4 regions of the Mesorhizobium sp. M1143 genome follow, and region 1 is predicted to be linked to each of the others. Evidence: predicted binding sites of a transcription regulator. Region 1 holds the regulator's gene; each other region holds the start of a gene.
The links. Region 1 encodes PhoB, which activates phosphate uptake and scavenging genes when phosphate is short. Its sites were predicted from a motif close to TGTCATNNANCTGTCAT; they were not measured.

Region 1 (7,934 bases):
CACGGCACCCGTGAAGTGTTCGAGACCAAGCTGCTCGACGCCGGCTGCGACAAGGCCGCTTTGAAGGCTGCCGGCATCGCCGACGACAAGGAAATCGGCAAGACCTGCATCGCCATCCGCAAGGACGGCAAGGCTGTCGACATCGATGGCGACTACACCGAGACGCTGGCCCGCATCGACTCCAACAAGACCGGCGTTGGCGTGTTCGGCCTCGCCTTCTACGAGAACAATGCCGACAAGCTGAAGGTCGCCACCGTGGAAGGCATCGTGCCTTCGACGCAGACCATCGCCGATGGCACGTACCCCGTGTCGCGGCCGTTGTTCTTCTACGTCAAGAAGGCGCATCTGGGCGTCGTTCCCGGCCTCAAGGAATATGTCGAGTTCTTCCTTGATGACCAGATGATCGGCCCGGAAAGCCCGCTCGCCCAGTACGGCCTGGTTTCCGCTCCCGACGCCGAACGTCAGGGCCAGCGCGACGCCTTCGCCGCCGGAAAGACAATGTAATCGACCGACCGGATCAGGGCGCGGACCAAATCCGCGCCCTGATTTCGCCGCTTGCCGCAACGGCGGCGGCGATCTGAATTTTCCCTGGAGTGGGTGATGTCGTCCTTGCTCGTACTCGCCATAGTCATTGCCATAGGCGTGGTCGCTTTTGTGGTCGGCCGCCAGCGCGCAGCGGCGCAGGATACCGGCAAGGTCAAGCCGCATTCGCGCGCGCATTATCATGGCTGGTGGGCCTTTCTGCTCGCGGTCCTGCCTGCCGTCCTTTTGCTCGCCGTCTGGGATATCGGCTCTTCCTTCTATCTCGACCGGCATATCCATGCCGCTTTGCCCGAGCGCACCGCCGACACAAAGGTCGCCAGCGAAGCGCTCGACGCCAGCCTGGTGAAGAGCCTGGCCAAGGGCCTGCGTCGGCTCGATGGCGATACCGCACTTCCCGCTACTTTCGCCGAATTGCAGCCGCTGCTCGCCGCCAAGGGCGTGGCACTGGCCAGCGACACCCAGGACTATATGATCCCGATCGCGGTCGAGGCGAACCAGGTCCAGGACCGGCTCGGCCTGTTCGGCGCCGTGCTGACCTTCGCTCTGTCGATCGCCGGCGCCTTCTATGCGCTGAGGCAGATCGCGCCGCGCGCCAGGGCGCGCAACAATGTCGAGAAGTTGATGCTGTGGGGGCTGCTTGCGGCCTCGACCATCGCCATCCTGACCACGGTCGGCATCGTGCTGTCGATGCTGTTCCAGACGATCACCTTCTTCGAAAGCGTATCGCCGATGAGCTTCTTCTTCGGCACGGTGTGGGATCCGCGTTTCGCCGCCGCCGGTTCCGGCGGCAGCCAGGGTCAGTTCGGCCTGATCCCGCTACTCGCCGGCACGCTCTACATCGCCGCCGTCGCGCTTCTGGTCGCAGTGCCGGTCGGGCTGATGTCGGCGGTCTACATGTCCGAATACGCCTCGCGCAGCGTCCGGTCGGTGGTCAAGCCCGCGCTTGAACTGCTGGCCGGCATCCCGACCATCGTCTACGGCATCTTCGCCGTGGTCACGCTCGGACCGTTCTTGCGCGACCTGTCGGCGGCACTCACCGGCGGCTCGCCCTTCATCCAGGGCCAGAGCATCTTCACCGCCGGCCTGGTGATGGGCGTCATGCTGATCCCGGTCGTGTCCTCTTTGTCCGACGACATCATCACCGCGGTGCCGCGCGCAATGCGTGACGGCTCGCTCGGCCTCGGCGCCACGCGCTCCGAGACGATCAAGCGGGTGATCCTGCCGGCGGCACTGCCCGGCATCGTCGGCGCCATCCTGTTGACGGCGTCGCGCGCCATCGGCGAGACGATGATCGTCGTGCTGGCGGCGGGCGTCGCCGCCAATCTGACGGCCAATCCGTTCGAGGCGATGACGACCATCACCGTCAAGATCGTCAACCAGCTGACCGGCGATCTCGAGTTCAACTCGCCGCAGACGCTGGTCGCCTTCGCGCTCGGCCTGACGCTGTTCGCGCTGACGCTGGTGATGAACATCGTCGCCCTCTACATTGTGCGCAAGTACCGGGAGCAGTACGAATGACCGACATCCCCCTGGACACGATGGCGGGTGCCGTCGCGCGTCCGCGCCGCGACATCGGGCTGAAGGCGCGCTATGCCGCCGAACGCCGGTTCCGCATCTATGGCGTGATTGCGATCTCGGTGGGCCTGGCGTTCCTGGCCATCATGTTGATCACCATCGTCTCGAAAGGCTACACCGCCTTCTGGCAGACGACGGTGACGCTTCCGATCACCTTCGATGAGAAGGTCATCGACCCCTCGAACAAGCGTGCCACAGACCCGAATGTGCTGATCAAGGCGAACTATCCCAAGCTCGCCGAAAACGCGCTGGTGGCCAAGCTCGGCATCGATCCGGCCAACAAGCCGATGATGCTGAAGCTCAAGGGCTTCCTGTCGGAAGGCGCCCGCGTCCAGCTGCGCGACATCGTCTCCGCCGATCCGTCGGTGATCGGCACGACGCGTGACGTCGACATCCTGGCCGCCGCCAATCTCGACTCGGCCTTCAAGGGCCAGATCGACCTCGGCGTCGATGAAGCGCGCCGCAAGGTGTCCAACCAGCAGATCGACTGGATGAACAAGCTCAAAGCCGAAGGCGCGATGGCCGAGCATTTCAACACCGGCCTGTTCAGCTATGGCGCCTCCAGCCGGCCCGAGACGTCGGGCATGGGCGTGGCCATCATCGGTTCGTTCTACATGATGGTGATCGTGCTGTTGCTGGCGCTGCCGATCGGCGTCGCCGCCTCCATCTATCTGGAGGAGTTCGCCAAGAAGAACCGCTTTACGGACCTGATCGAAGTCAACATCAACAATCTCGCGGCGGTGCCGTCGATCGTCTTCGGTCTGCTTGGCCTTGCCGTGTTCATCAACTTCCTCGGCATGCCGCGCTCGGCTTCCTTCGTCGGCGGCCTGGTGCTGACCTTGATGACATTGCCGACCATAATCATCGCCACGCGCGCCGCCCTTGCCGCGGTGCCGCCGTCGATCCGCTCGGCGGCCCTAGGTCTCGGCGCCTCCAAGATGCAGATGGTGTTCCATCACATCCTGCCGCTTGCCGCCCCAGGCATCCTTACCGGCACCATCATCGGCCTGGCGCGTGCGCTCGGCGAGACAGCACCGCTGCTCTTGATCGGCATGGTCGCTTTCGTCGCCGATTATCCGACGACGCCTTTCGATCCGGCGACCGCGCTGCCGGTTCAGATCTATATGTGGGCAAACGAGGCTGAGCGCGCTTTTGTCGAGCGCATGTCCGGCGCCATCATCATCCTGCTCGTCTTCCTCATGGCCATGAACATCACCGCGATCGTGCTCCGGCGCCGGTTCGAGCGGCGCTGGTAGAAAAAAGGCAATTTGGTATGAACATCATGACCGAACAGTCCCTTGAGAATGCAGTGGGCGACAAAATGAACGCCAAGTCGAACGAAGTGATCAAGATGCGCGGCGACAAGGTCGGCGTGTTCTATGGCGAGAAGCAGGCGTTGTTCGACGTCAATCTCGACGTCCGCCAGAACCAGGTGACGGCGCTGATCGGCCCCTCCGGCTGCGGCAAGTCGACCTTCTTGCGCTGCCTCAACCGCATGAACGACACCATCGATTCGGCGCGGGTGACCGGCAAGATCACGCTCGATGAAGACGACATCTACGACAAGAACATCGATGTCGTCGAACTGCGCGCACGCGTCGGCATGGTGTTCCAGAAACCCAACCCGTTCCCGAAGTCCATCTACGAGAACGTCGCCTACGGCCCGCGCATCCATGGGCTGGCCAAGCGCAAGTCCGACATGGACCAGATCGTCGAGCAGAGCCTGAAGAAGGCGGCGATCTGGAACGAGGTCAAGGACCGCCTGCAGGAGCCCGGCACCGGCCTGTCCGGCGGCCAGCAGCAGCGCCTGTGCATCGCGCGCGCCATCGCCGTGTCGCCGGAGGTGATCCTGATGGACGAGCCCTGCTCGGCGCTCGATCCGATCGCCACCGCCCGTGTCGAGGAGCTGATAGACGAGCTGCGCCAGAACTACACGATCGTCATCGTCACCCATTCGATGCAGCAGGCGGCGCGCGTGTCGCAGCGCACGGCGATGTTCCATCTCGGCTATCTCGTCGAGGAGGGCGCCACCGACAAGATGTTCACCAACCCCGACGACAAGCGCACCCAGGACTACATTACCGGCCGCTTCGGCTGAGCCGTCCGGCGGGTGAATTTTCAGGCACGAGGACCAAGATCATGGGTGAACATACCGTCGCCTCCTTCGATGAAGAGCTCGGGCAGATCAGCAAGCTGATCCGCGACATGGGCGATCTGGCAGGCTCGATGGTCAGCGGCTCGACCAGGGCGCTGCTCAATTCGGACAATGCGCTGGCACAGCGTGTCGTTTCCGACGACGCCATCATGGATGCGCGCCAGCGCGAACTGGACGACCGCGCCATCACGCTGATCGCCAAGCGTCAGCCGATGGCCAACGATCTGCGTGCCGTGGTCGGCTCGATCCGCATGGCGGGCGACCTCGAGCGCATCGGCGACCTCGCCAAGAACATCGCCAAACGCGTCGGCACCGTGGGCTTGAGCGTCACGCCGCGCGACCTCTCGCACTCCATCGACGCCATGGCGCAGCTGGTGCTGATCCAGGTGCAAGGCGTCGTCGAGGAATATGCCGCCACCGATGCGGCAGCGCTTGCAAAACTCAGGAATGACGACGAGCGCATCGACGTCAAATACACGTCCGTGTTTCGTGAGCTCTTGACCTACATGATGGAAGACCCTCGCAACATCACCGCCTGCACGCATCTCTTGTTCTGCGCCAAGAATCTTGAGCGCATCGGCGATCATGTCACCAACATCGCCGAAAATGCGTATTATGTGCTGACCGGCCAGCAACTGCCCGCCAATCGTCCGAAGCAGGACGAGACGGCGATGGCCATGCCGGCCTGATGAGGGTGAACTGCCGATGATCGCGCCACGCATCATGGTCGTGGAGGACGAGGAGCCGCTAGGCGTGCTCCTCCGCTACAACCTCGAATCCGAAGGCTATCACGTCGAGGTGGTGACACGCGGCGACGAGGCCGAGATCCGCCTGCAGGAAAACGTGCCCGATCTCCTGGTGCTCGACTGGATGGTGCCCGCTGTTTCCGGCATCGAGCTCTGCCGGCGCCTTAGAGTGCGGCCCGAAACCGAGCGGCTGCCGATCATCATGCTGACCGCGCGCGGTGAGGAAAGCGATCGCGTGCGCGGCCTGTCCACCGGCGCCGACGACTATCTGGTCAAGCCATTCTCGACGCCGGAGTTCATGGCGCGCGTGAGGGCGCTGCTGCGCCGGGCCAAGCCGGAAGTGCTGTCCAGCGTGCTCAAGGTCGGCGACATCGTGCTCGACCGCGAGTCGCACCGTGTCTACCGCAAGAAGAGCGAGATCAGGCTCGGACCGACCGAGTTCCGGCTGCTCGAATTCATGATGCGCCATCCCGGCCGCGTGTTCTCGCGCAGCCAACTGCTCGACAATGTCTGGGGCGAGACGATCTATATCGACGAGCGAACCGTCGACGTCCATGTCGGGCGCTTACGCAAAGCGGTCAACAACGGCCGCATGCCGGATGTCATCCGTACCATTCGCGGCGCCGGCTACGCGATCAGGGAAGACTAGGATGCTGCGCGTCGCGCCGTTGCCGGCCATTCAGGCGACATGCTTGCCGGATTTGGCCTGAATGCCCGGCGCGAAAATCTCCTGATCGACGAAGCCGAGCGCGCGCATGGCACAGCCTTCGCGGATCAGCGGCAGCTCGTTGGGCTCGGTGTCGAAGGAGATCGATTTCGAGTGCTGGCCGCCGGCGGTCTGGGCGATCGCTTCGCGCAATGCCGGTTCGATCAAGTCGAAGGCGGCGGCGCTGACGCCTACCATGGCGACGGGTGCCGGATCGATCAGCGCAAACAGGCTGCCGAGGCCGAAGCCGAGCGCCTCGCCGGCCTTGCGATAGGCTTCGCGCTCCGGGCCGTCGGTTTCGCGGGCGCGCGCGGCGAGTGCGCGCATATCAGCGTCGCCGATATCGACCGGCTCGGCATCCTCGCCCATCATTTTGGCGCTGCGCCAGATGGCGTAGTTTCCGGCATAGGCCTCGACGCAGCCGCGCCGCCCGCAGCGGCAGAGCGCGCCGCCCGGACGGTGGATCATGTGGCCGAACTCGCCGCCCGAGGAATGGGTGCCGGTGAAAAGTTCGCCTTTCAGCACCAGTCCCATGCCGATGCCGTGCGATAAGAGGATGGCGATAAAATTGTCGCGGTAGCGCTCGGGCTGGCGCCATTGCAGCGCCACCGCCATCATATTGCAGTCGTTCTCCATGGTGGCCGGAATGCCGAATTCCGCTTCCAACATGTCGGCGAAGGCAATGTCGGTCAGTGGCGTGATTGGCGACCACAGCATGGCCCGCGCCTGCGAATCGGTGATGCCCTGGATGCCCATGGCAATGCGGGCGATGCTCTGGACGTCCAGGTCCGGGTCCTCGAGACGCCGCCGGACGATTGCTACGCATTCGCCGATCAGTTCGTCGCGCGGCATGGTCAGCGTGTCGAGCCGGCGCTGTTCTTCCGCGACCACCTGGCCGGCATAGTCGATGACGGTGACGGAGAGGAAGTTCAGCGACAGCACCACGGTCATCACCGCCGCCGCTTCCGGATTGAGGCCAAGGCCGACCTGCGGCCGGCCGCGTTTCAGCGAGCCGGTCTCGCCAGGCTTGCCTTCAATCAGGATGCCTTCTTGAATCAGATCAGACGAGATTGCCGATATGGTCGAATGGCTGAGGCCGGTGGTCGCCGCAATCTCGGTCCGCGACGGCTGGCCGGCCCGGCGCACGGCCGAAATCACCATCGCGCGGTTGCGACGGCGCAGATCGTCGTGGCGGATTCCAACCGACATTTGTTTCCTCCCGGCCTCCTCGCGCCTCATGATAGTGAAGGCGTTCGACGGCACCAGCCAAATATTGGCAGACGCCGGCAGCCCTGTCATTGTTTATTGCGGAGCTCGAAAAAATTCGGCAAGGCCATCAGAAACCATGTTGACAGCGCTTTATCATTGAACCAGTGTTTTTTCGAGGCTCGAAAAAATGGAGCCTCTGTGTGCAGGCCTTCGGGCCAGTTTTGTCGCGCCGCGCGCGGGGCAGGGAGGGTTTATCATGAACAGATTTGCAGCCGCCATGCTGGCGGGCGCCGCCATGTCGCTGACGCTGGTCTCGGTCGCGCAGGCGAAGGACAAGGTCATCGGCGTCTCCTGGTCGAACTTCCAGGAAGAGCGCTGGAAGACGGACGAGGCGGCGATGAAGACGGCGATCGAAGCCGCCGGCGACAAGTACATTTCCGCCGACGCGCAGTCCAATCCCGGCAAGCAGCTGACCGACGTCGAAAGCCTGATCTCGCAAGGCGCCAACGCGCTGATCGTCCTGGCGCAGGACGCGTCGGCCATCGGCCCGGCGGTGCAGAAGGCGCTGGACGAAGGCATTCCGGTCGTCGGCTATGACCGCCTGATCGAGAACAAGGACGTCTTCTACCTGACCTTCGACAACAAAGAAGTCGGCCGCATGCAGGCCCGCGAAGTGTTCAAGGCGAAGCCCGAGGGCAACTATGTCTTTATCAAGGGCTCTGGCTCGGATCCGAATGCCGATTTCCTGTTCTCGGGCTCGATGGAAGTGCTCAAGGAAGCCATCGACTCGGGCAAGATCAAGAATGTCGGCGAGGCCTATACCGATGGCTGGCTGCCGGCCAATGCCCAGAAGAACATGGAACAGTTCCTGACCGCCAATGACAACAAGGTCGATGCCGTGGTTGCGGCCAATGACGGCACAGCCGGCGGCGTTGTCGCCGCGCTGACGGCGCAGGGCCTTGCCGGAACGGTTCCGGTCTCGGGCCAGGACGGCGACCAT
Region 2 (7,934 bases), on a different contig from region 1:
CAGCGGTGTCGTTTCGAGCAGGCGCTCGACGCCTTGTCGCAGCGAAGCGGGGAGTTCCACGCTCAGGCGCCGCGTGGCGCGAGCACCGAGGCGCCGGCGAACTCGACAAGGGTGGTGGCGATGGTGGGCAGGCAGGTCATTAAAAAAGGTCTCTCGAGAACGAGACCTTTTTCAGTGTCAGAGCCGTCAATGGCAAGCGGCAATCGCAATCGAGGCGTTATTCGCGATCCGCCACCTTGCGACGGCGCGCTGGCTTGGCCGCAACGGACCTGACAGCAACGGACCTGGCGACAGCAGGCTCGACGGCCGCCGTCTCCTGACGATGCCCCATTTCGCGCATTTCCAGCGCCTTTTCGCATTTGGCCATGTAGTCGCGCGTCATCGGCAGCGTGTCGTTCTTCTTGGCGATCTGGATCTGGAAGATGACCAGATCCTGCCAGCGGAAGGCGGCTTCCGAAGCCGCCAGATAGAACTCCCACATCCTGCAGAAGCGCTCGTCATAGATGGCCTTGGCCTTGTCGCGGTTGGCGGCAAAGCGCTGGCCCCAATGCTTCAGCGTATCGGCATAGTGCAGCCGCAGAATCTCGATGTCGGTGACTACAAGGCCCGACTTCTCGATCGCCGGCATCACCTCCGACAGCGAAGGAATGTAGCCGCCCGGAAAAATGTACTTGCGGATGAAGGCGCTGGTCGCCCACGGCACGCCGGAGCGGCCGATCGTGTGCAAGAGCATGACGCCGTCGGGCTTCAACAACGTCGCCGACTTGTCGAAGAAAGTGCGGAAGTGGTTGACGCCGACATGCTCGAACATGCCGACCGAGACGATGCGGTCGAAGCGTTCATTGAGTTCGCGGTAGTCCTTGAGGTCGAAATGCACGCGGTCCTGCAAGCCTTGCGCATGCGCCCGGTCGGTGGCGACGCCGTGCTGCTCGGTCGACAGCGTCACGCCTTGCACGTCGACATCGAAAGCCTTGGCGAGATAGAGGCCGAGCCCACCCCAGCCGGAGCCGATATCGAGCACGGTCTGGCCGGCCTTCAGCCTGAGCTTGGCGGCGATATGGCGTTTCTTGGCCATCTGCGCCTCGTCGAGCGTCATGTCCGGCTGTTCGAAATAGGCGCAGGAATACTGCATGTCCTCGTCGAGGAAGAGCCGGTAGAGGTCACCCGACAAATCATAGTGGCGCTGCACGTTGCGGCGCGCCCGCGATGCGGTGTTGATCTGCTGCAGGCGGCGAAAGGCGTGGCGCAGACCCTCGATGGCCTTCGACCAGGTGGCGTCGATACCGCCGCTGCCCATGTTCTGGAAGGCGATGCGCATCATACCCAGTACGCCGCCCTCGATGATGTCGAGTTCGCCGTCCATATAGGCTTCCGGCACCGCCAGCATCGGGTCGAAGGAGATGGCCCGCTCGGCGTGCCTGGTCTTGATGTGCATATGCACCGGCTCGCCGCTGCCGTCGCCGAAAACCACTGTGGAGCCCTTCGGCCCGGTGACTTTCAGATTGCCCGTACGCACCAGGCGGTCGAGAACGCGCTTCAACAGAATATTCATCACCAAATGTCCCCTCACGGTCAGACTGGCGGACCAATTCTGCAACAAGATATAGGGGTTCGAAAAGTTCCATTTGGCACAAAAATGCCCGGGCGAGAGGCCCGGGCATTGGTCCAGAAAGGCTGGATGACGAGGAAGTGATTGGAGCGCTGCTCCCCTCGCTTCCCGATCGGGCCCCGCGCGGGATCAGGCGTTGTCTTCTTCGCCGCCTTCGAACTCGGTGTTCGGGTCGAAGAAGTTCTCCGGCCGTGCGTTGTCGTTGATGTCATCGCCATAGATGGCTTCGGCGGTGGTCAGCGTCTCGCCCTTGGCCTGGCGCTCGGCTTCGTCGGCCGTGCGGGCGATGTTGAGGCTGATGGTGACCTCGACTTCCGGATGCAGCGCAATCGCCACATTGGTGACGCCGATAGTCTTGATCGGCTGATTGAGCTGGATCTGGTTGCGGTTGACCGAGAACCCTTCGGCGGTCAGCAGGTCGGCGATGTCGCGGGTCGACACCGAACCGTAGAGCTGGCCTGTCTCGCCGGCCGAACGTACGGCGATGAAGCTCTTGCCGTCGAGCTTTTCGGCAACCTGGCTGGCTTCCGACTTGCGCTCGAGGTTGCGGGCTTCGAGCTGCGCGCGCTGTCCTTCGAACTTCTTCTTGTTGGCTTCGTTGGCGCGCAGCGCCTTGCCCTGCGGCAAGAGGAAGTTGCGGGCAAAGCCGTCCTTGACCTTGACGGTATCGCCCATCTGGCCGAGGCGGGAAACGCGTTCGAGAAGAATCACTTGCATGGTCTTGTTCCTTCGTCTGGCACCGACCGCGGGATCGGCGCCGAATTGAATGGAACAGGTCAGGAAGCTCTGAGCGCCTTTGCGCCGGTGTCGCTGTCCTGCCTGTCGCGGCAGTTAGAGGCTTTTCACCTCAACTCGGGATTTCAATGCACGTCGCCAAGAGTGGTCCCGGTTTTGGGACAACGACATGCATCATCAAATTACCCCTGGGCGCCCGTCGCCGTGGGAGAAGGAAGCAGGCGGCGAACCGCCTGCTTCGGAGATCTTAGCGAACCACGTAGGGCAGCAGGCCGAGGAAGCGGGCGCGCTTGATCGCCTTGGCGAGTTCGCGCTGCTTCTTCTGGCTGACGGCGGTGATGCGCGACGGCACGATCTTGCCGCGCTCGGAAATGTAGCGCTGCAGAAGACGCACGTCCTTGTAGTCGATCTTGGGCGCATTGGCGCCGGAGAACGGGCAGGTCTTGCGGCGGCGATGGAACGGGCGCCGGGTCGGGATCTGATTGATGTCGACCATTATTCTGCACCTCCTTCAACGCCTTCGCGCGGACGGCGCGGACCACGATCGCCACCGGCATCGCCAAATGAGCGCGGCGGACGATCGCCACGGTCGCCGCGATCACGGTCGCCGAACGAGCGCGGACCACGATCGCCACGGTCGCGGTCGCCGAAGCCGCCGCGTTCCGAGCGCTCTTCGCGCTTCTGCATCATGGCCGACGGGCCTTCCTCATGCGCCTCGACCTTGACGGTCAGGAAACGCAGCACGTCCTCGGACAGGCCCATCTGGCGCTCCATCTCGTTGAGCGCTGCCGGCGGGCAGTTGAGGTCCATAAGCGTGTAGTAAGCCTTCCGGTTCTTGTTGACCCGGTAGGTGAGGGACTTCAGTCCCCAGTTCTCGACCCGGCCGACGGACCCGCCATTTGCGGAGATGACGCCCTTGTACTGTTCGACAAGCGCATCGACCTGCTGCTGCGAGAGGTCCTGCCGGGCAAGGAACACATGTTCGTATAGAGCCATAGTGGTTCAGTGCCTTTCTTCGTTTCTCTCCCGGATCCTCGCGGCAAAAGCCTCTGCAACTTCTCTGACCCGCTGATCCCGAAGGGGCGGGGAAGAAAGGAGCATTTCGAGACGGTCGAGAGCGGAGACACGGGAGGCGGAAGCGCTTCTGGCTTCACACGAAGGTTTTGGGTAAAACCTCCGGCCCTCCGTTCAGCCCCCAGCAAGGACCGGCAGATTGCGGGCGTCTATATAGCAAATTGGCTGGAAGGCAAGGGTAACGCATGCTCCGGACAGCGTCCTGGCGTCGCAGGGTTGGAAAAATACCAGGCATCAACTCGTATGCGGGGTACGACCGTTGATCGTTTCGGGGAAGAAGTCCGGGGCCGCCTTACGCTTGCCGAACATCATGTCGTATTGCAGCAGGCGGAAGTCGTTGATCGCCGGATCGATGTCCTTCTGCCGCGCCCAGTCCGCCGTGGCCTCACCTGACGGTGTCAGAAGCAGATTGCGATCCACGACGCGATAGCGTTCGCGCAGCGCGCCCAGGAAGCCGGTATAGTAGGGGTGCGTGATCCCGGCCGTGGTAAGGATATGGTAGGGCAGGAAGGCCGGGCTCACGGCGCCCATATCCTGCGCCGGACCGGTGCGGTTAGACCAGATGACCAGCGGCGTCTGATGATGCTCCAGTGCCGCCTCGGGCGTCGGTTCCTTGCGCGGCGCGACATTGTCCTTCAGGTAACCGGTTTCGACATAGACGGGGCCGAGCGGCGGCAGATGGTCGCCGAAGAAGGCGATGACCGTCGGCCGCTCGCGCTTCTTCGCCCATTCGATCAATCGTTCGAGGCCACGGTCGGCATCGGCGGAGCCTTCGGCGTAGCTGAGCAGCGATTCCCGCGCCCATGTGCTGATCGGTGCCGCGACCTTGTGGGTCGGATTGTAATAGCGGTACGGCTCGTAGGGACCGTGGTTCTGCAGGCTGACGGCGAAGAAGAACACCGGCCGCTCGCTGGCGTCGGCCTCTGCGATGATCTCGTCGGTCATCGAGGCATCGGAAGCCAGCGGCCCGCGCTTTTCCAGTGGCGGCAGCGTCTCTTCCGAGCGGAAATCGTTGAAGCCGAAATCGGCATAGACGGCGCCCCTGTTCCAGAACCAGTTGGTGCCCGGATGGATGGCGCGCGCCCGGTATCCCTCGCTTTTCAGGAAGGTCGCCAGCGACGGCGTCGGCGTGCGCACATATTGCTGATAGGGGATCGAGCCCGCCGGCAGGAAGGCATTGGAAAAGCCGGTCAGCGCCTCGAATTCGATGTTGGCGGTCATGCCGCCGAATTCCGGCGAGAACATATAGCCGGAACGCAGCGCCCGCACATTGGGGATCGGGTCAGGCGTGATTGTGACGCCGGGCAGCTTGGTCGGATCCCAGAAAGATTCGCTCATCACCACGATGATGTCGGGTTTCTCATCCGGTACCGAGGCCGTCACATCAGGCCTGTCGATCGCGTCGATCGCCTTGTCGGAATAGCCCGCCGGCGCCGAGACATGCGCCATCGGCACGTTGAGCGCGAAGGCCAGCGCAAACCCGTTGGAGGCGTAGTTCTCCTTCTGGTCCCACATGATCGGGATGATCTGCAGCCGGTCGCGGGTCCACGAGAAGGTGGCGTAGTCCATGATCGAGACGAAGAAGGCGAGCAGCGGCACTGCCAGCGTCAGCCGCGCCAGCCGCCCTTTGCGGCTGAGGATCGGAACCTTGCGGCGCCACAACCGCCAGCCATAGATCAGCAGCGACAGGCCGGCGACGATGCCGACCGCCATGGCGAGCGCCGTCCAGGGCCGCTCGCGCACCAGGAGCGGCATCAGTGCCATGATCTGGCGCGAATAAAGAAAATCGGTTGGGTAGAGCGGATCGCCGAGATAATGCGACTTCTGATGCCCGACAAAGGCCAGCGCCAGCGTCAGCGGCGCCACGATCATCAGGCTCTGGTGACTGCGGCCAAGCACGGCGTCCAGTCCCATCAGCACCAATGCAAAGACAATGATGGTGGTCCAGCCCGGCTTGAATGGCTGCAGGAAGAAGTCGACTGTGCCGAAGAAGTCGCCGCGCACGATCCATTCGATGGCGAACACCAGGATGGCGGAGGCAAGCAGCGTGACCAGACCGTAGCGGATGACCGGCCATCTGCGCCCCGGCAGGTAGCCGGTGGACGGATCGTCTTCCAAGAACTGTGGCGCGGGTACGGCCGCGCCCTTCCTGATCCTAGCCACGTCTCTTCCCCCGGCCCAAGCAACGCGCATTTCCACTCGCGCCACCGTTCTGTCATAGAACTGTCATGCAAAAGCTAGCGCCTGTGGCGAAAATAAGAAGAGCCAGCAAACGATTCGTGAGCGGTTTTCATCAGGTGTGATCGGCAAAAAGCCTTTGGGAACAGGGACTCGAGGTCAGCTCCGGTTCAAGCGAGAGCGGAAATGCCGCCTCCGGGCTTGACTTGACGGTCCGCCTTGCGTCACAGGCAGGAAAAATCAGCCGCTGGAGAGCGCCCAAATGGCCGTCGCATTCACCTTTCCGGGACAGGGCAGTCAGGCTGTCGGCATGGGCAAGGACCTCGCCGACGCCTTCCCCGAGGCACGCAGGGTGTTCGAGGAAGTCGATGATGCGTTGGGCGAAAAGCTGTCGAAACTGATCTGGGAAGGCCCGGAAGAGGCGCTGACCCTGACTGCCAATGCCCAGCCGGCGCTGATGGCGGTCTCGCTGGCGGGAATCCGCTCGCTGGAAGCGCGCGGCTTTTCGCTGAAGGACAAGGTTGCCTACGTTTCCGGTCATTCGCTCGGCGAATATTCCGCCCTTGCCGCGGCCGGTTTCGTTTCGGTCGCCGATGCCGCCCGGCTGCTGCGCATCCGCGGCAACGCCATGCAGGCGGCGGTGCCGGCCGGCGAGGGCGCCATGGCGGCGATCATCGGACTGGAACAGCCCGACGTCGAAGCCGCTTGCACCGAGGCCGCAACGGGATCCGGCAAAGTCTGCCAGATCGCCAACGACAATGGCGGCGGCCAGCTGGTGATCTCCGGCGCCAGGGCGGCGGTGGAACTCGCCGCGAAACTGTGCACCGAAAAGGGCGCGAAGCGGGCGCTGATGCTGCAGGTCTCGGCCCCCTTCCATTCGGCGCTGATGGCGCCGGCGGCCGATGTCATGCGCGAGGCGCTGGCCGGGGTGACCAAGAATGCACCGGTGGTGCCCGTCGTCTCCAACGTCACTGTAGTCCCGACCAGCGACCCCGACGAGATCGCGCGCCGCCTGGTCGAGCAGATCACCGGCCGCGTGCGCTGGCGCGAAACGGTGGAGTGGTTCGGCGCCAATGGCGTCGCCACGCTGTTTGAGATCGGCGCCGGCAAGGTGCTTTCCGGCCTGGCGCGGCGGATCAGCCGCGACATCGCCACATCGGCCGTCGGCACGCCGGCCGATGTCGAGGCGGCGCTGGCCGCGCTTGCATAATCCACTGGCGATTCAACCCCTCCCGTGGGAAGGGTGTTCTCTTAAGATCAGGAGACGAAAATGTTCGAACTGACCGGCCGCAAGGCGCTCGTCACCGGCGCATCGGGCGGCATTGGCGAGGCGATTGCCCGGGTGCTGCATGCGCAAGGCGCCATTGTCGGCTTGCACGGCACCCGCATCGAGAAACTGGAGACCCTGGCCGGCGAACTCGGCGACCGGGTAAAGCTGTTCCCGGCCAATCTTGCCGACCGTGACGAGGTCAAGGCGCTTGGCCAGAAGGCCGAAGCCGAACTCGAAGGCGTCGACATACTGGTCAACAATGCCGGCATCACCAAGGACGGCCTGTTCGTGCGCATGGCGGACGCGGATTGGGACAGCGTGCTGGAGGTGAACCTCACCGCCGTGTTCCGGCTGACCCGCGAGCTGACCCATCCGATGATGCGCCGCCGCCATGGCCGCATCATCAACATCACCTCGGTGGTCGGCGTCACCGGCAATCCTGGTCAGACCAATTATTGCGCCTCCAAGGCCGGCATGATCGGCTTTTCCAAGTCGCTGGCGCAGGAGATCGCCACCCGCAACATCACCGTCAACTGCGTCGCCCCGGGCTTTATCGAATCGGCCATGACCGACAAGCTCAACGACAAGCAGAAAGACGCGATAATGGCCGCGATCCCGACGCGCCGCATGGGCACGAGTGTTGAAGTGGCGTCGGCCGTCGCCTATCTCGCCTCCAACGAGGCAGCCTACGTCACCGGCCAGACCATCCATGTCAACGGTGGCATGGCCATGATCTGACAGGATATTGCCGGGTGATAAGAAGACATGGCCGGCTTGTGAAAAGAGACCATTTCGCCTTGGACCTCAGCCATTTTTCGTGTAATGCGGCCCGCAACCCGGCGGTTCGAGCAAAAACCGGTCCGGCATCGTTGCGTTTCCGGCAGGACCATCTTTCAGCTTGATTAGCGGCATTCTGCCCGCTAACGAAGACAGACAAACAAAAGACGAGGATGCCCCAAATGAGTGACACCGCAGAGCGCGTCAAGAAGATCGTCATCGAACATCTTGGCGTCGATGCCGACAAGGTGACGGAGCAGGCGAGCTTCATCGATGATCTGGGCGCGGACA
Region 3 (7,934 bases), on a different contig from region 1:
CGATCTTGAGCGCGACATTGCCTTCGGCTTCGCGCAGCAGGCGGTCGCGGATGACGCGGCTGGTCACCTTGTCGCCTTCAGTGCCGGCGAGCGGCGAATCGTTGACCAGGAAAGACATGGTCACGGTCGGCGGATCGATCGGTTGCGCATGCAACGCCTCGGTCACCGCCAGGTCGCAGAACGTGTCGGCGACGGTGCCTTTGGACAGGCCGGCAATGGCGACGATGTCACCCGCCTGCGCCTCTTCGATCGGTTGGCGCTCGAGGCCACGGAACGCGAGGATCTTGGAGATGCGCCCGGTTTCGATCTGGGTGCCGTCATGGTGGAGCACCTTGACCGCCTGGTTGGACTTCAGCGTGCCGCTCTCGATGCGGCCGGTAATGATGCGGCCGAGGAATGGATTGGCTTCCAGGATGGTGCCGATCATGCGGAACGGGCCGGGATGAACGGTCGGCTCCGGCACATGCTTGATGACGAGGTCGAACAGCGGCGCCAGGCCCTGGTCCTTCGGGCCTTCCGGATTTTCCGAGACCCAGCCATCGCGGCCAGAACCGTAGAGGATCGGGAAGTCGAGCTGCTCGTCGGTCGCGTCAAGCGCTGCAAACAGGTCGAACACCTCGTTGACCACCTCGACGTGGCGGGCGTCCGGACGGTCGATCTTGTTGATGACGACGATCGGCTTCAGGCCGACCTTGAGCGCCTTGCCGACGACGAACTTGGTCTGCGGCATGGGGCCTTCGGCGGCGTCGACCAGCACGATCGCCGAATCCACCATCGACAGGATGCGCTCGACCTCACCGCCGAAATCGGCGTGGCCGGGTGTGTCGACGATGTTAATGCGGGTGTCCTTCCAGTCGACCGAGGTCGCCTTGGCCAGGATGGTGATGCCGCGTTCCTTTTCGAGGTCGTTGGAATCCATGGCGCGCTCGGCGACGCGCTGATTGTCGCGGAAGGAACCGGATTGCCGCAGCAATTGGTCGACGAGGGTGGTTTTTCCATGGTCGACGTGCGCGATGATCGCGATATTACGAATTTTCATTTTGTGGTCTCGGGAGCGTTGCAGGCAGCAGGCCAAAAGGCGCCGCCTCTTTCGGTTGCGCGGCTCATACAGGGTTTTTCGCAATTGCGAAAGAGGAGGCGCACCACCAAATACTCATCAAATCTTAAGCATCTCGGTGTGAGATGGTTTTGTTAACCAAGGCGGGAACCTTTCTGGGCCCGGGTAGTTCGAAATTCATGACCGACAAACTCAACCGATTTTGGCCCCTCATCGCTTCGGTCGCATTCGCTGCCGTGCTGGCGGCCAATGCCGCTCAATCGGCCGCCACGGTGAAGGAAGCCAATCCGGCTTCGTCGTCCGACCGGACGGCCGAGCAGATGTTTGCCGACGCCCCTGATGGCGTCGACCCCGTGGTCACCGGCCCGGTCAGCGCCTCTTTCAAGCAGAGGCAGCAGGTTGCAGGCTGCGACAGCGCGGTGTGGCCGAAGATTCCGACGGTTTGCTACCCGGACTGACAGTTGCCCATTCCAGGCATAGCGATCCTTCGCACCGACCCAAAGGCTTACGCCGACCGCACCGGATCGAGCGTCACCTTGTAAAGCTCGATGTCGTCGCGATCCATCAGCCGCACGGTCAGCTGCTCTGTCGCCCCTGAAATGTCCACCAGGCCAAAGAACTGCAGGCCGGCCGAGGGTGGCAGGTTCTGGCCCTGTTCGGTGGTCGGCGCCTTGATGAATTTCAGCTCCGGGCCGAAGGTCATGTCGAAATCATTGGGACCGAAGGTACCGGCGTGGATCGGGCCCGAGACGAATTCCCAGAAAGGATTGAAATCCTGGAACCGCGCCTTGTCGGGGTTGTAATAGTGCGCCGCCGTGTAGTGGACATCGGCGGTCAACCAGACCGTGTTGGTGATGCCGGCAGTCTTGATGTAGCGCAACAGGTCGGCGATCTCGAGCTCGCGGCCTTTGGGCAGGCCATTGTCGCCATTGCTGATGGCTTCCGCGCCGACCTTCTTGGCGCCGTCGTCCCAGACGACGAGGCCGAGCGGCATGTCGGCGGCAATGATCTTCCAGGTCGCCCTGGAATTCGTCAGCTCGCGCTTCAGCCATTTCGTCTGCTGTTCGCCCAGCATGCGTGACTGCGGCGTCATGTCCTCCTGCATGTCGGGGCCGTTCGGGCCGCGATAGGAGCGCATGTCGAGGAAGAACACGTCGAGCAGCGGCCCATGCGCGATCTTGCGGTAGACGCGGCCGGGCTCGGACGGCTCGTAGCGGATCGTCGTCATCTCATGGAAGGCGCGCGCCGCACGCGCCGCGAGCACATGGACGGATTTTTCGGTGTAGCGGCTGTCGGCGCCGAGATTCTTCGAATCCGACCAGTTGTTCAGCACCTCGTGATCGTCCCACTGGTAGAAGGTCGGGCAGATGGCGCTCAAGGCCAGAACGTTTTTGTCCATCATGTTGTATTTCCACTGGTCGCGGTACTCATCCAGCGTCTCGGCCACCTTGCGCTTGCCGTCGATCAGGACGACGTTTTTCCACTTGCCGCCGCCAGGCAGGTCTACCTCGTCCTTCATGGCGCCATCGGCATAGATGGTGTCGCCGGAATGCAGGAAGAAATCCGGCGTGTGCCTGGCGATGGTGGCGTAGGTTTTCATGCCGGTCTCATCGATTCCCCAGCCCTGGCCGGCCGTGTCGCCCGACCAGGCGAATTTTATGTCGCGCTTCGAGGCGGGTGCTGTGCGGAAACGGCCGACGATCGGTTCGGAAACGGCGTTGATATCCGACAGGTCGGCGGCAGTCATCCGGTAGAAGATATCCTGGTCGGAGGCGAGGTCGGTGAGCAGGCGCTTGACCGTGAAGTCGCTGGCCGGCGAGGTATCGAGCGGCGCCAGCCGCGTCGCATTGGCGAAGTTTTCCGTCGACGACACTTCGAACATGACGCGCGAAGGCCGGTCGGTGCGCGTCCACACCATGCCGCTCGAGGCATCGACATCGCCGGACTGGACGCCATGGGTGAAGGCCGGGCGCTGGCTGGCGCGCGAATAATAGGGCAAAGCGAGCCCCGATGCGCCGAGCAGACCGGCGGCGCTGGCAGAGGTGACGAAAGCGCGGCGGGTCAACGAGATCTTGTTCATGGCTGTCTCCTGATGGCTTCGAACGGTGCCAGCAAGCTCCAGCTTCAATGTTTCAGCCACATCTCGGGAAGATGAAACTTTGATAACAATCGACAGGTGATCTCCGCCCTTGAGGGGGGAGATGTCGCCGAAGGCGACAGAAGGGGGTCGCCTCGCTTGGAGCGCCGACCTCCTATGCGCAAGAGGCTGAGTCCGGTCGCACGGACCCCCTCTGGCCGCTTCGCGGCCATCTCCCCCCTGAGGGGGGAGATTAGTACCGCGCCTTACGCCGCTTGCGGCTCCGGATCGAAAGCCGGCCTGCTCGTATTGATCAGCAGCGACAGACACGCAGCCACGATCGCCGTCAAGCCGGCGATCAGGAAGGCCAGTTCGTAATTGCCCTGCAATTCGCGCATGGTGCCGCCGAAGGCAGCGGCGGTGGCGGCCCCCACCTGGTGGCCGGCGACGATCCAGCCGAACACGATCGGGCCGCTGCGGTCGCCGAAGGCCTCGTTGGCGAGCCTGAGCGTCGGCGGCACGGTGGCGATCCAGTCCAGACCGTAGAGCACGGCGAAGATGATCAGGCTGGTCGCCGAGAAGCCGGAATAGGGCAGATAGATCAGCGCCAGGCCGCGAATGCCGTAGTAGACGCCGAGCAGCTTGCGCGGGTCGAAACGGTCGGTGAGCCAACCCGACAAAGTCGTGCCGATCAGGTCGAAAATGCCCATCAGCGACAACAGGCCCGCGGCCTGCACCTCGGGGATGCCCATGTCGCCGCAGAAGGAGATCAGATGCGTGCCGACCAGCCCGTTGGTGGTGAAACCGCAGATGAAGAACGTGGCGAACAGATACCAGAAGACGCGGGTGCCGGCAGCGCGGCGCAGCGTGTTGAGCGTATGCGCCAGGAAATTGCCTTGCGATGCCGGCGACACCGGCGGCACGTCATCCGCCCCGGCGCCATAGCGCACCATGCCGATCGAAGCGGGACGCTCCGGAACCAACAGCCAGACCAGCGGCAGAAGACAGGCAGTGGCGATCGAGACGGCGGTAGCGACGGGCTGCCAGCCGCCCGACTGGGCGAGCGATGCCAGCAGCGGCAGGAACACCAAGAGGCCGGTGGCGCTGGAGGCCGACATCAGCCCCATCACCAAGCCGCGATTGGTCTTGAACCAGCGGTTGACGATGGTGGCGCCGAGCACGGTGGCGACCGCGCCGGAGCCGATACCTGAAAACACGCCCCAGGTGAGGAACAGATGCCATGGCTCGGTCATCAGCAGGCTGAGCGCGGTCGAGCCCGACATGATCACAAGCGAGGCAAGCAGCGTGCGGCGCAAGCCGATACGCTCCATCAATGCGGCGGCAAACGGCCCGGTCAGGCCGTAAAGGAAGATGCCGATCGCGGCGGCAATCGAAACCGTATCGCGCCCCCAGCCGAAGCTTTTATCCAACGGCAGCATCATCACCGAGGGTGCGGAACGAAGCCCGGCCGCGATCAACAAGCAGAGGAAGATGACGCCAACCACGACGAAAGCGTAGCGCTGGCCAAAGGGACGGGATTGAGCTATCATGTTACTGACCGGTACGTTGCAGGGTGAGGACATGTATACGTACCGATCGGTAACACGTCAATCGAGTCATACCATGCCAACGGACAAAAATATTGAACTGACCATCAAAGACGGTCATGCAGCCGCACCGCCCAAGGCTGCCAAGAAAATCCTCGACGTGGCGTACGACCTGTTCTACCGCCGCGGCATCCGGGCGATCGGCGTCGACGAGATCGTCAAGCGCGCCGGCGTCACCAAGCCCAGCCTCTACCGCAGCTTTCCCTCCAAGGACGAGCTTGCCGCTTCCTATCTCAGGCAATATGACCGTGAGTACTGGGAGCGTTTCGACGAAGCCGTGGCTGCCCATCCCGGCGACCCGCGGGCACAGCTCAGGGCTTTCCTGACTCGCGTCGGCAAGCGCACGCAAAGGCCGGACTATCGCGGCTGCGGCATGACCAACGCGGCGGTGGAATATCCCGAACATGGCCATCCGGCGCGCGTCGTCAGCGAGGCCAACAAGCAGGAGTTGCGCCACCGCCTGCGCGCGATGGCCGCAGCGATGGGCGCTAAAGACCCTGACACGCTCGGCGACGGCCTGCTGCTGTTGATCGAAGGCGCCTATATCAGCGGCCAGCTCTTCGGCCTCGGCGGCCCGGCGCAATCGGTGGCCCACAACGCCGACCTGCTGATCGAAGCGAGCTTGAAGAAATAGCATTTTCTAACGTTGGCGCCGCCCCTCACCTGCCGGCATCCTTTCCCGGAAATGGGGCGAGGAACGCTCTCATCACGATTTCGCCAATTGCCAGCGTTGCAAGGTTGTCGCCAGCGGCGCAGCCGGCCACTTTCTCCCGTTCAGGGGGAGAATTGCCCGGCAGGGCGATGTGGGTGGCGCCAACGTTGAGATTGGCACGCTAGGCCGGCCGCAGATTTGGCGATAGGCTGGGGCGAACTTCACGGGAGACGTCCGCATGCGAACCCTGCTGCTTGTTCCATTCGCCCTCGCCGCCCTATCCCAAACCGCCCATGCCGACGGAATATCCAGCGTCTACACCGACCTCGACTCGCAAAAGGATTGCGTCACCTATGCGCAGGCCGAGGAAGGTGACGGCGACTGGGCCGAACTCGCCTGCTCCGGCTATCGCGGCTATCCCGTGCTGATCGCCTATGACGATGCGCGTGAATCGCTGTTCTACGGGTTTCCGCCCGGCGGCGAGATGACCTCGGTCTGGGAGAGCTTTTCCGGCTTCAACTCGTCCGGCGCCAGGGTCGAATGGCGCATCGAGACCAAGGGCGACGTTGCCGTTCCCTTTGCTGTCATCCACCGCCGCTCGATCAGCAATCCCGAGGACGAGAACAAGCCGACCGAAGTGCTGCTCGTCGCCAAGGTCGCCCAGATGGAAGCCCGCGACGGCTGCACCATCGGCCTCGTGCTGGCCACCGGCAACCCGCAGGCCAACGACCAGGCGCGCAAGCTGGCGGACGAGGCGAAGAGTTTCGCCTGTGGCAGGGACAAGCACGCCGTCATCGGCAACGTGCCGGCGTTTGGTCGGGTGGATAACTAGCCACGCGGGTGCAAGGCACCCCCCCTCTGCCCTGCCGGGCATCTCCCCCTCAAGGGGGGAGATTGGCAGCTTCGCTGGCGGTGCTTTTTCTTTCGGCGCTGAAAATTGACGAAAGCCGTTGCGTCTCCCCCTTTGAGGGGGAGATGGCCGGCAGGCCAGAGGGGGTGCCTCGCGCTGGCGTTTGCCGCTTACTTGAACGAGACGCAGGCCTCTCTCGGCGCTACTTTGCCGCCTTCGCCCGTGCGATCGCGTCGACGATCATCTTCTTGGCGTATCTGGAATCGTGCCAGCCTTCGATCTTGACCCATTTGCCGGGCTCGAGATCCTTGTAGTGCTCGAAAAAGTGCTGGACCTGGTCGCGGGTGATCTCGGGCAGCTGCGTGTATTCGGTGACGTTTTCGTAGCGCAGCGTCAGCTTCGGCGACGGCACGGCAATGACCTTCTCGTCCTGGCCGGCATTGTCTTCCATCACCAGCACGCCGATCGGTCGCACATTGATGACGCAGCCCGGCACCAACGCGCGCGTGTTGCAGACCAGCACGTCGATCGGGTCGCCGTCGCCCGACAGCGTGTGCGGCACGAAACCGTAATTGCCGGGGTAGCGCATCGACGTATGCAGGAAACGGTCGACGAACAGCGTGCCGGCCTCCTTGTCCATCTCGTACTTGATCGGCTCGCCGCCGATCGGCACCTCGATGATGACGTTGATGTCCTCGGGCGGGTTCTTTCCGATGGCAATGGCTTCGATTCGCATGGCTTAAATCCCTCTCTCGATGTCCAAGATCGATAGCGGGCGGCGCGGCATGGTGCAATGCGGCGATTGGTGCGAAGCGCTAACGGAAGCGCACGGTTTATGATGATTTGTAACCGAGGCCGGTCATTCCCAGACGAAGGCGACCTTCTTGAGCGCCCTCTGCTCGAAAACCTCGACGCCTTCGGCGACGTCACGGCCACCCGCGCCGGCATAGAAGGAAAGTGCGTTCTGGTTGTCTTCCAGCGCCCACACCACCATTCCCTTCAGCCCGTGGTCGGCAAGCCGCGCCCGCGCCGCCTTGAACAGCCGGCTGCCGAGCCCGATGCCTTGATATTCCGGACGCAGGTAAAGTTCGTAGATTTCGCCCTGTTGCTTCAGCTCGCGGGCGCGGTTCTTGCCGATCGTGGCATAGCCGGCGATGGTGCCGCCGATCTCGACCACCAGAACGGTGGCGGCGCGGCGGATGGCGTTGGCCCACCAGTCGGCGCCGCGGCGGTTGATCATCGAGGTCAGCGAGCGATGCGGGATGATGCCGGAATAGGCGCCCTCCCAGGCCAGCTGGTGCACGTCGGCAATGGCGCCGGCGTCGCGCGGTTCGGCTTTCCTGATGTCGATGCTCAGCGTATTCATGATTTGTTAACCATAAACCCGCATCGGCCATTTGCAAGAGTCGAGGTCAGCCCGCCGACCGCTTTCTCACAGCCGATGGCGACACTGCTGACAATGGGCAAAGCCTGCCTGGAAAACGCGCCCAGCCGGCGCGGTCAGGCGTCCGTCCGGGTAGCGCGTGCAGGCTCTTCAGATCTCGACGAGATGATCGTCCAGCTCATTGGCGTCGCCCGACGTCACCGGGAAATGCTCGGCCAGCACCGCGCCGACCTGCCCGATCGCCTTGACGAAGCCGTCGGCGAGCCGGTCGTCACCGGCATGCTGCAGGAGATCGCGCACCACGCCG
Region 4 (7,934 bases), on a different contig from region 1:
GGGGCTCTCGCTGTCGATATGGAAACCAGCGCACTCTACCGAATCGCGGCGCATTTCGGCGCCCGCGCGCTGTCGCTGCTGACCGTCGTCGACAACATCGTGACCGGCGAACAGACTGCCTATTCCGAACGTCAGGCGCTGTTCACCGATATGGCGCGGCTCGGGCTCGACGTTGCGGCGGAACGCTAGCTTCCTCAGGCCGCTTCGCGCTTCGGCGTCAGCTCATCCATGTCTGGCCGGTGACCGCGCAGATAAAGCGCGCAGGTGGTACGCAGCATCGACGCGAAGTTGGGAATGGCGCCGTTGATCTCGATCGCCTCGTCATAGAGTTTTGAGATGAACTTCGGCGTCGTCAGGCCCTGGCTGTCGGCAATTTCGTCAAGCAGCGCCCAGAACGTTCCTTCAAGCTGGATACTCGTAGAGTGACCGTCGATGCGGATCGACCGGTTGATCTGTCGATAGCCTTCCGGATCCTGCCCGGCAAAAACCCTGCACATCCTTACCTCCCGATATTGTTGGTTTTGGGCGCAGCGTGTCGCGCCTTCAAGTTGTGGTTGTCCCTGCATGTTCGGCCTTGTGGGCCGAATCGGCAATCGGACTTTCGTCTTTAGGCGCAGGCATAGCAGCGATTGCAAATTTAGCCGTGGTAACCGGCTGCCACCACCTTTCACGCGTGCCGCCCATAATCGCCTCCAACATGCAGCGGCGGAGACTGATTTGGCGAAGGCAATCCATTCCATGATCCGGGTTCTCCAAGAGGCCAGATCCGTCGATTTCTACAGAAACGCTTTCGGGCTCGACGTCGCCGACAGGCTGGATTTCGAGACATTCACGCTGATTTACCTTGCCAACGCCGAAACGGGGTTCGAGCTCGAACTCACCGTGAACAAGGGCCGCACCGAGCCTTATGGGCTTGGCGACGGTTACGGCCATCTGGCGGTCTCGGTGTCCGATCTCGACAGCGAACACGACCGGATCGGCGCGCTCGGCCTCAACCCCAAGAAGATCGTCGAATTCAACCGCGACGGATCGCTGATCGCCCGCTTTTTCTTCATCGAGGACCCCGACGGCTACAAGATCGAGGTTCTGCAGCGTGGAGGGCGCTTCCAGTAGGGGATTATCAGCCGCATTCAGCCGCGCGGCGCCAGCAACGGCGCTGTTCAAGGGAGCAAACAGCAAGCAGGGAGGAACAAATGGTCACGATCTATGACGCGAGGCTCTCACGTCGTGAACTTCTCAAACGCGGCGGCATCGGCGCGTTGCTCGTCATTTCCGGCAGCGCCGTCATCAGCCCTGAAAATGCCTGGGGGCTCGAGACATCGGCGCTCAAGCCCGAAGCCATGGCAACGCTGATCCAGATGGCGCGCGACATCTATCCGCACGATCAGGTGCCCGACAAATACTACGCCATCGCCGTAAAAGGGCATGATGAGCAGGCCGGCAAGGACGCTGCCTACAAGACGATGATCGAAGACGGCATCGCCAACCTCGACAAGAAGTCGGGCGAGGGCGGCTATCGCGGCCTCGGCTGGGAGGAGCAGCGCGTTGCCGTGCTGCAGCAGATCGAGGCGACGCCGTTCTTCCAGTCCATCCGCGGCGGCCTCGTCGTCAGCCTCTACAACCAGCAGGAGGTGTGGCCGATTTTCGGCTACGAGGGCGAATCCTACTCCAAGGGCGGCTACATCGCGCGCGGTTTCGACGACATAGAGTGGCTCTGAGCCCTTCCGTCGTTCTGAAACCCCGCAAACAGGAATTCATGGGAGGAAACCATGGCAGCTTCATTTGATCTCAACAACGACGGCGTGGTCGTGATCATCGGCTCCGGCGCCGGCGGCGGCACGCTCGGCAACGAACTCGCCCAGAAAGGCGTCGATGTCGTCATCCTCGAGGCCGGCGCGCGCCACGAATACGAGGATTTCATCAACGACGAGTGGGGTTCCTTCAGCCAGCTCGCCTGGACGGACAAGCGCACAACCTCAGGCGACTGGCGGGTGTCGAAGAATTTCCCGAATTTGCCGGCCTGGATCGTCAAATCGGTCGGCGGCTCGACCACGCACTGGGCCGGCGCCTCGCTGCGCTTCCAGGAGCATGAGTTCAGGACGCTCTCGACCTACGGCAAGCTGGAAGGCGCCAACCTGCTGGACTGGCCGGTCACATTGGCCGAGATGGAGCCGTACTACGCCAAGGCGGAAGCCAAGATGGGCGTCACCGGCACCAATGGCTGGCCGCGCCTGCCCGGCAACAACAATTTCAAGGTGCTCAAGGCCGGCGCCGACAAGCTCGGCTATAAGGAATGTCATACCGGCAACATGGCAATCAATGCGGTCGAGCGGGACGACCGCAACTCCTGCCAACAGACCGGCTTCTGCTTCCAGGGCTGCAAATGGGGCGCCAAATGGTCGACGCTCTATACCGAGATCCCCAAGGGCGAGGCCACCGGCCATCTCGAAGTCCGGCCGAATGCCATGGCGATCAAGATCAACCACGACGCCTCAGGCAAGGTGACCGGCGTCGTCTATGCCGACAAGGACGGCAAGCTGCAGGAGCAGAAGGCCCGCATCGTTGCCGTCGCCGGCAACTCGATCGAAAGCCCGCGCCTGCTGCTGAACTCCGAGTCAGCGAAGTTTCCGCAAGGGCTTGCCAATTCGTCGGGGCAGGTCGGCAAGAACTACATGCGCCACACCACCGGTTCGGTCTACGCCATTTTCGACCAACCGGTGCGAATGTATCGCGGCACCACCATGGCCGGCATTATCCGCGACGAGGCGCGGCACGATCCCTCACGCGGCTTTGTCGGCGGCTATGAATTCGAGACGCTGTCGCTCGGCTTGCCCTTCATGGCCGCCTTCCTCAATCCCGGCGGCTGGGGCCGTTCCTTCACCACCGCGCTCGACCACTATGATCACATGGCTGGCCTGTGGATCGTCGGCGAGGACATGCCGCGCGCGGAAAACCGCGTCACGCTGCACAAGGACGAGAAGGACGCGCACGGCATGCCGATCGCCGACGTGCATTTCGATGATCATCCCAACGACACGGCGATGCGCAACCATGCCTACAAGCAGGCCACAGCGCTTTACGATGCGGTCGGCGCGACGCGCTCCTTCCCGACGCCGCCCTATCCCTCAACCCACAATCTCGGCACCAACCGGATGAGCGAAAAGGCGGAAGACGGCGTCGTCAACAAGCACGGCCAGGCGCACGACATCAAGAACCTGTTCGTGTCGGACGGCAGCCAGTTCACGACCGGTGCGGCTGAAAATCCGACGCTGACGATCGTGTCGCTGGCTATCCGCCAGGCCGAATACATCGCTTCGCAAATGTCGGCCAAGACGATCTGAGCCGTCCTCCCGGATCGCTACGCGGAACGCGCATGGCGCGTTCCGCCTTTTTCACTAGGACTCACTATGCGCCGACCGGCTGTCCGTCCCTGCGGCGGATGGCGACGACGGAAGGTCGCGGCAACTGGCCGTCTTTGAAATCGGGCCATAGCGTCTGCGCCTTGTCGAGCGTCTCGGCATCTTCCGCAGGGTGCTGCACCGACAGGAACAAAGTCGTGCCGTCCGGCGTGAAGCACGGGCCGGTCGCTTCGGCGCCGTGCGGGCAGGTGAACAGCAGCTTCGGCAGGCCGCGCGCCGCACCTTCGGTGTCGACGCCATAGACGCCGTCCGGCAGGTCGAAATCATTGGCGCCGTCCGTCGCCACCCACAGCCGCCCCGCCGGGTCGAAGGTGATGTTGTCGGGGCAGACGAACCAGCCATTGTCCGACGTGTCCGGATGAAAAGTGGCGCCGACCTTGGCATCTTTCGGGTTGCCGCAGAGCACGAACAGGTCCCAGGCATACTTTTCCGCCGTGTGGTCGGCATCCGCGCCGCGGCCGCCGGGCGGGATCAGTTCGACAATATGGCCCCAGAGATTTTCCGGCCGCGTGTTGGCCGGATTGACCTTTGACTGGTCGCGCTTCTTGTTCTTGGTCATCACCGCATAGACGCGGCCGGTCACCGGATTGGTCTCGATGTCCTCGGGCCGGTCCATCGGCGTGGCGCCGAGCGCATCTGCCGCAAACCGCGTCTTCAACAGCACCTCGGCCTGGTCGGCAAAACCGTTCTCGACGGTAAGCTTGCCCTGGCCGTGCACCAACGGCAGCCACGTCATCGAGCCATCGGCATCGAAGCGGGCGACCGACAGCACGCCATCGTCGAGCAGATCGGCGCCGGAGGCCGGGTTGGCCTTGTCATAGGCCTTGGCCGAGACGAAGCGGTACATATATTCGAAATAGTCGTCGTCACCCATATAGACGACAACGCGGCCGTCCTTGTTGAGGACCACGGTCGAGGCCTCATGCGACATGCGGCCAAGTGCCGTGCGCTTCACCGGCCTGGACTGAGGATCGTAAGGGTCGATCTCGACCACCCAGTCGAAGCGGTTGGCCTCGTTCGGTTCCTTGTCGAGGTTGAAGCGGTCATGGAAGCGGCCGCGGCCATAGATGTCGGAGCCGTCGAAGCCGTAACGGTCGAGCAGGTCGGCAGTCGGCGCCTTTTTCGGGTCGCCGCCGAAAATGTCGGACACGCCTTCCTCGCAGGTCAGCACCGTACCCCAGGGGGTGAAACCGCCGCTGCAATTATAGCTGGTGCCGAGCACTTTCGTGCCAGTCGGGTCGGCCGAAGTTTTCATCAGCGCATGGCCGGCAACCGGTCCGGAAACGGTCATTTCGGTGTTGGCGGTGATGCGGCGGTTGAGCGGGCTGTCCGCCACGGTTTCCCACTTGCCGTCCTTCACCTGCACCTCGAGGATCGAATGGCCCATCGCGGCCATGCCGAGATTGACCTGTTCCCTGGTCATCGTCTTGCCGGCATCGCCCTCGGTCATCCCCGGAAACATCACATTGGGCGAGATGTATTCGTTGTTGACGCAGAGCAGGCCATGATCGGAATTCACCGTGCCCTTGGGCAGCGGCATGAAGGCGATGTAGTCGCAATTGTAGCCGAAGCGCTTTTCCTGTTCCTCCGCCGCGACCTTGTTGCCGTCGAATTCGGCGAGGCCGGCTGCAAGCGGGTCGCCCCAGCGCGCGACGATGGTCGTCTCATAGCCTTCGGCGGCGGCATGGGTCTTGTCGTAGACCCGCTTCAGCTCGGGAAAGCCGAGCGTCGACTGCGCTGCGGCGGCATGCGTTTCGCCGGCAAACAAGGAGCCGACAAAGCTGCCGCCGGCAATCAGCGCGCCGGAGGCGAGGCTGCCTTTCAAAAGAGACCGGCGCGAGACGCGCTCGGCAATGATTTCGCGGATGACGGGGGAGGATGAAGACGGTGTATTGGCCATGGTGTCTGCCTCTCAGGGTGGATGTTACGGCGCACCGTTGCCCTAGTCTGCTTAGGCAACATTCACATGACATAAGAGGAAGGTTTTGCCGCAACGGGGCGCGGCACTACGCATCGCTCAGCCCTTGGTGCAGGTCGAGGCGGTGAAGGCGCCGTCGGGCTGCTTCAGAATGATGTCGAATGACGGGGCGGTCTCGCCGTCCAGTGTTGCCTGTGTCATGGAGACGGAGTTGCCACCGGTGGTATAGCCGCCCAGCGGCCCGAGCCAGGTGATCTCGCCATTGGCGTTCATCTGATAGTTGTAGCCTTGCAGCGCCGTTCCGAACGTCACCGGGCCGGTATAGACATTGCCCTTGATAGTGATGTCGCCGAGGTTGAGGAAGGCGCCGAGCAAATAGACCTCGCAATGATAGGTGCCGTCAGGAAGTTTGCCCTCGCTGAAATCGGCGCGCGCGGCGCCGCTCGTTGCCATCAGCAGCAGGATGCAGGAAATGCGTGAGATGCGAGATGTCATGACGTCTCTCTTTTGAAGGGCGAGCTTGCCCTATTTTTGCGCGGTGCCGCAACATTGTTCGCCCGGAACCCACGGCCGGAGATCAAAAACTAGGCATTTGTCTCAATTGGGCGAAAATTAGGCAAAAGTGGTGTGCGCTGCGCAAATTTGCCTCAATCAATTTTTACCGGCTGCCTTTTTGTTTCTCCAGGCTAATATACCAACCGGCTGATAACGCTCGGCTATTCCATCTTTGTGAGCGGCGCCTTCGCGTTTGGCACGGCAGTTGCTTTGCATTGTCGCGGTGCAATCAAACAGCTTGGGAGTCTTCGGTATGAGGGGTAATTTCTCCACAATAACAAAAATGTTTTCGGCGGGCGTGATCGCCGCCGGCCTGTCGATGTCGTCTCCGGCCAAGGCCGCCGAAGACACGATCAAGGTCGGCATTCTGCATTCGCTATCGGGGACCATGGCGATTTCGGAGACGACGCTGAAAGACGCCATGCTGATGCTCATCGAAGAGCAGAATGCCAAGGGCGGTCTGCTCGGCAAGAAGCTCGAGGCGGTCGTTGTCGATCCGGCCTCCAACTGGCCGCTCTTTGCCGAAAAGGCGCGCGAGCTGATCTCGAAGGACAAGGTCGCCGCCGTGTTCGGCTGCTGGACCTCGGTGTCGCGCAAATCGGTGTTGCCGGTGTTCTCGGAACTCGACAACATCCTGTTCTACCCCGTCCAGTATGAGGGCGAGGAAAGCGAGCGCAACGTGTTCTACACCGGCGCCGCCCCGAACCAGCAGGCGATTCCTGCCGTCGATTATCTCATGAGCGAGGACGGTGGCTCGGTGAAGCGCTGGGTGCTGGAAGGCACCGACTACGTCTATCCCCGAACCACCAACAAAATCCTCGAGGCCTATCTGAAGGCCAAGGGCGTCGCCGCCGAAGACATCATGGTCAACTACACGCCGTTCGGCTTCTCCGACTGGCAGACCGAAGTCTCCGCAATCAAGAAATTCGGCTCGGCCGGCAAGAAGACCGCCGTCGTCTCGACCGTCAATGGCGACGCCAACGTTCCGTTCTACAAGGAACTCGGCAACCAGGGCATCAAGGCCGAGGACATCCCGGTCATGGCCTTTTCGGTCGGTGAGGAAGAACTGGCCGGTCTCGATACCGCGCCGCTGGTCGGCCATCTCGCTGCCTGGAACTATTTCGAGAGCGTCGACACACCCGAAAACAAGAAGTTCATCGCCGACTGGCACAAGTTCATCAAGAATGACAAGCGCACCACCAACGACCCGATGGAAGCTCACTATATCGGCTTCAACATGTGGGTGAAGGCGGTCGAAAAGGCTGGCACCACCGATCCCGACAAGGTCATCGACGCCATGGTCGGCGTGTCCGTGCCGAACCTCACCGGCGGCTATTCGACCATGATGCCGAACCATCACATCACCAAGCCGGTGCTGATCGGCGAGATCCAGGCCGACGGCCAGTTCGAGACCGTGTCGCAGACGCCCGGCCTCGTGATGGGCGACGAATGGTCCGACTATCTGCCCGATTCCAAGGACCTGATTTCGGATTGGCGCGCGCCTCTGTCCTGCGGCAACTTCAACGTTGCCACCGGCAAATGCGGCGGCAAGGGCACGAACTGATCCCTCCCGGGACTGACCGATCGTGGACGCGTCCACGATCGGTACCGCCAAGCGTCCGGGCGCTTCAGCCCGCCCGGACGCGGAATTTCCCCACAGAAGAGTATCTGAACGGATGATCCTGTTGCGCACTCTCGGCCTCATGCTGGTGTTCCTGGTGGCAAGCCTATTGCCGTCGAACGCAGCCGAAGCCGATCTGCGCGCCATCGTCGCCAAATTCGCCACGGGCACGGGCTTTGCCGCCACTGAGGCCGTCGTGCGCGAACTTGCCGCCACCGGCGATCCGCTGGTTGAACGGCCGCTTGCAGCGCTCGCCGAAGGCAACCTTTACATCCGTAAAGCCGATTCAGCCGTCTTCGTCGGCAGTGAGGCCGCCGACAGCGTCACGCTGCTCGACCCGCTGAGTGGCGAGAAAGCCGGCGACGCCCCCAAGGCCGACATCACGAAGATCAAGGTCAACAACACGCTGCGTCGTGTCATC

Region 2: a site for PhoB is predicted at 5,632-5,648, ahead of NKH35_RS19065 (LTA synthase family protein). Genes of this name have one in related genera too.
Region 3: a site for PhoB is predicted at 3,209-3,225, ahead of NKH35_RS09415 (alkaline phosphatase D family protein). Genes of this name have one in related genera too.
Region 4: a site for PhoB is predicted at 5,375-5,391, ahead of NKH35_RS13210 (PhoX family protein). Genes of this name have one in related genera too.

What each region holds. Positions count from the first base shown of each region.
Region 1 covers NZ_JAMYMJ010000038.1:437-8,370, reverse strand. Annotated here, with positions in the region: gene NKH35_RS22235 (substrate-binding domain-containing protein) at 1-504, shown strand, start outside; gene pstC (phosphate ABC transporter permease subunit PstC) at 601-2,061, shown strand; gene pstA (phosphate ABC transporter permease PstA) at 2,058-3,374, shown strand; gene pstB (phosphate ABC transporter ATP-binding protein PstB) at 3,392-4,216, shown strand; gene phoU (phosphate signaling complex protein PhoU) at 4,258-4,962, shown strand; gene phoB (phosphate regulon transcriptional regulator PhoB) at 4,979-5,668, shown strand; gene NKH35_RS22205 (ROK family protein) at 5,699-6,934, opposite strand; gene xylF (D-xylose ABC transporter substrate-binding protein) at 7,191-7,934, shown strand, end outside.
Region 2 covers NZ_JAMYMJ010000028.1:9,063-16,996, forward strand. Annotated here, with positions in the region: gene NKH35_RS19040 (small ribosomal subunit Rsm22 family protein) at 1-60, opposite strand, end outside; gene NKH35_RS19045 (cyclopropane fatty acid synthase) at 218-1,552, opposite strand; gene rplI (50S ribosomal protein L9) at 1,739-2,326, opposite strand; gene rpsR (30S ribosomal protein S18) at 2,592-2,840, opposite strand; gene rpsF (30S ribosomal protein S6) at 2,840-3,340, opposite strand; gene NKH35_RS19065 (LTA synthase family protein) at 3,653-5,581, opposite strand; gene fabD (ACP S-malonyltransferase) at 5,859-6,806, shown strand; gene fabG (3-oxoacyl-[acyl-carrier-protein] reductase) at 6,867-7,604, shown strand; gene NKH35_RS19080 (acyl carrier protein) at 7,826-7,934, shown strand, end outside.
Region 3 covers NZ_JAMYMJ010000008.1:146,283-154,216, forward strand. Annotated here, with positions in the region: gene typA (translational GTPase TypA) at 1-1,039, opposite strand, end outside; gene NKH35_RS09410 (hypothetical protein) at 1,237-1,515, shown strand; gene NKH35_RS09415 (alkaline phosphatase D family protein) at 1,563-3,137, opposite strand; gene NKH35_RS09420 (MFS transporter) at 3,401-4,684, opposite strand; gene NKH35_RS09425 (TetR/AcrR family transcriptional regulator) at 4,758-5,375, shown strand; gene NKH35_RS09430 (hypothetical protein) at 5,632-6,225, shown strand; gene ppa (inorganic diphosphatase) at 6,446-6,979, opposite strand; gene NKH35_RS09440 (GNAT family N-acetyltransferase) at 7,103-7,609, opposite strand; gene NKH35_RS09445 (TPM domain-containing protein) at 7,778-7,934, opposite strand, start outside.
Region 4 covers NZ_JAMYMJ010000015.1:6,722-14,655, forward strand. Annotated here, with positions in the region: gene NKH35_RS13185 (purine-nucleoside phosphorylase) at 1-189, shown strand, start outside; gene NKH35_RS13190 (ribbon-helix-helix domain-containing protein) at 195-497, opposite strand; gene NKH35_RS13195 (VOC family protein) at 718-1,113, shown strand; gene NKH35_RS13200 (twin-arginine translocation pathway signal) at 1,194-1,718, shown strand; gene NKH35_RS13205 (GMC family oxidoreductase) at 1,770-3,341, shown strand; gene NKH35_RS13210 (PhoX family protein) at 3,406-5,319, opposite strand; gene NKH35_RS13215 (hypothetical protein) at 5,437-5,832, opposite strand; gene urtA (urea ABC transporter substrate-binding protein) at 6,146-7,456, shown strand; gene urtB (urea ABC transporter permease subunit UrtB) at 7,569-7,934, shown strand, end outside.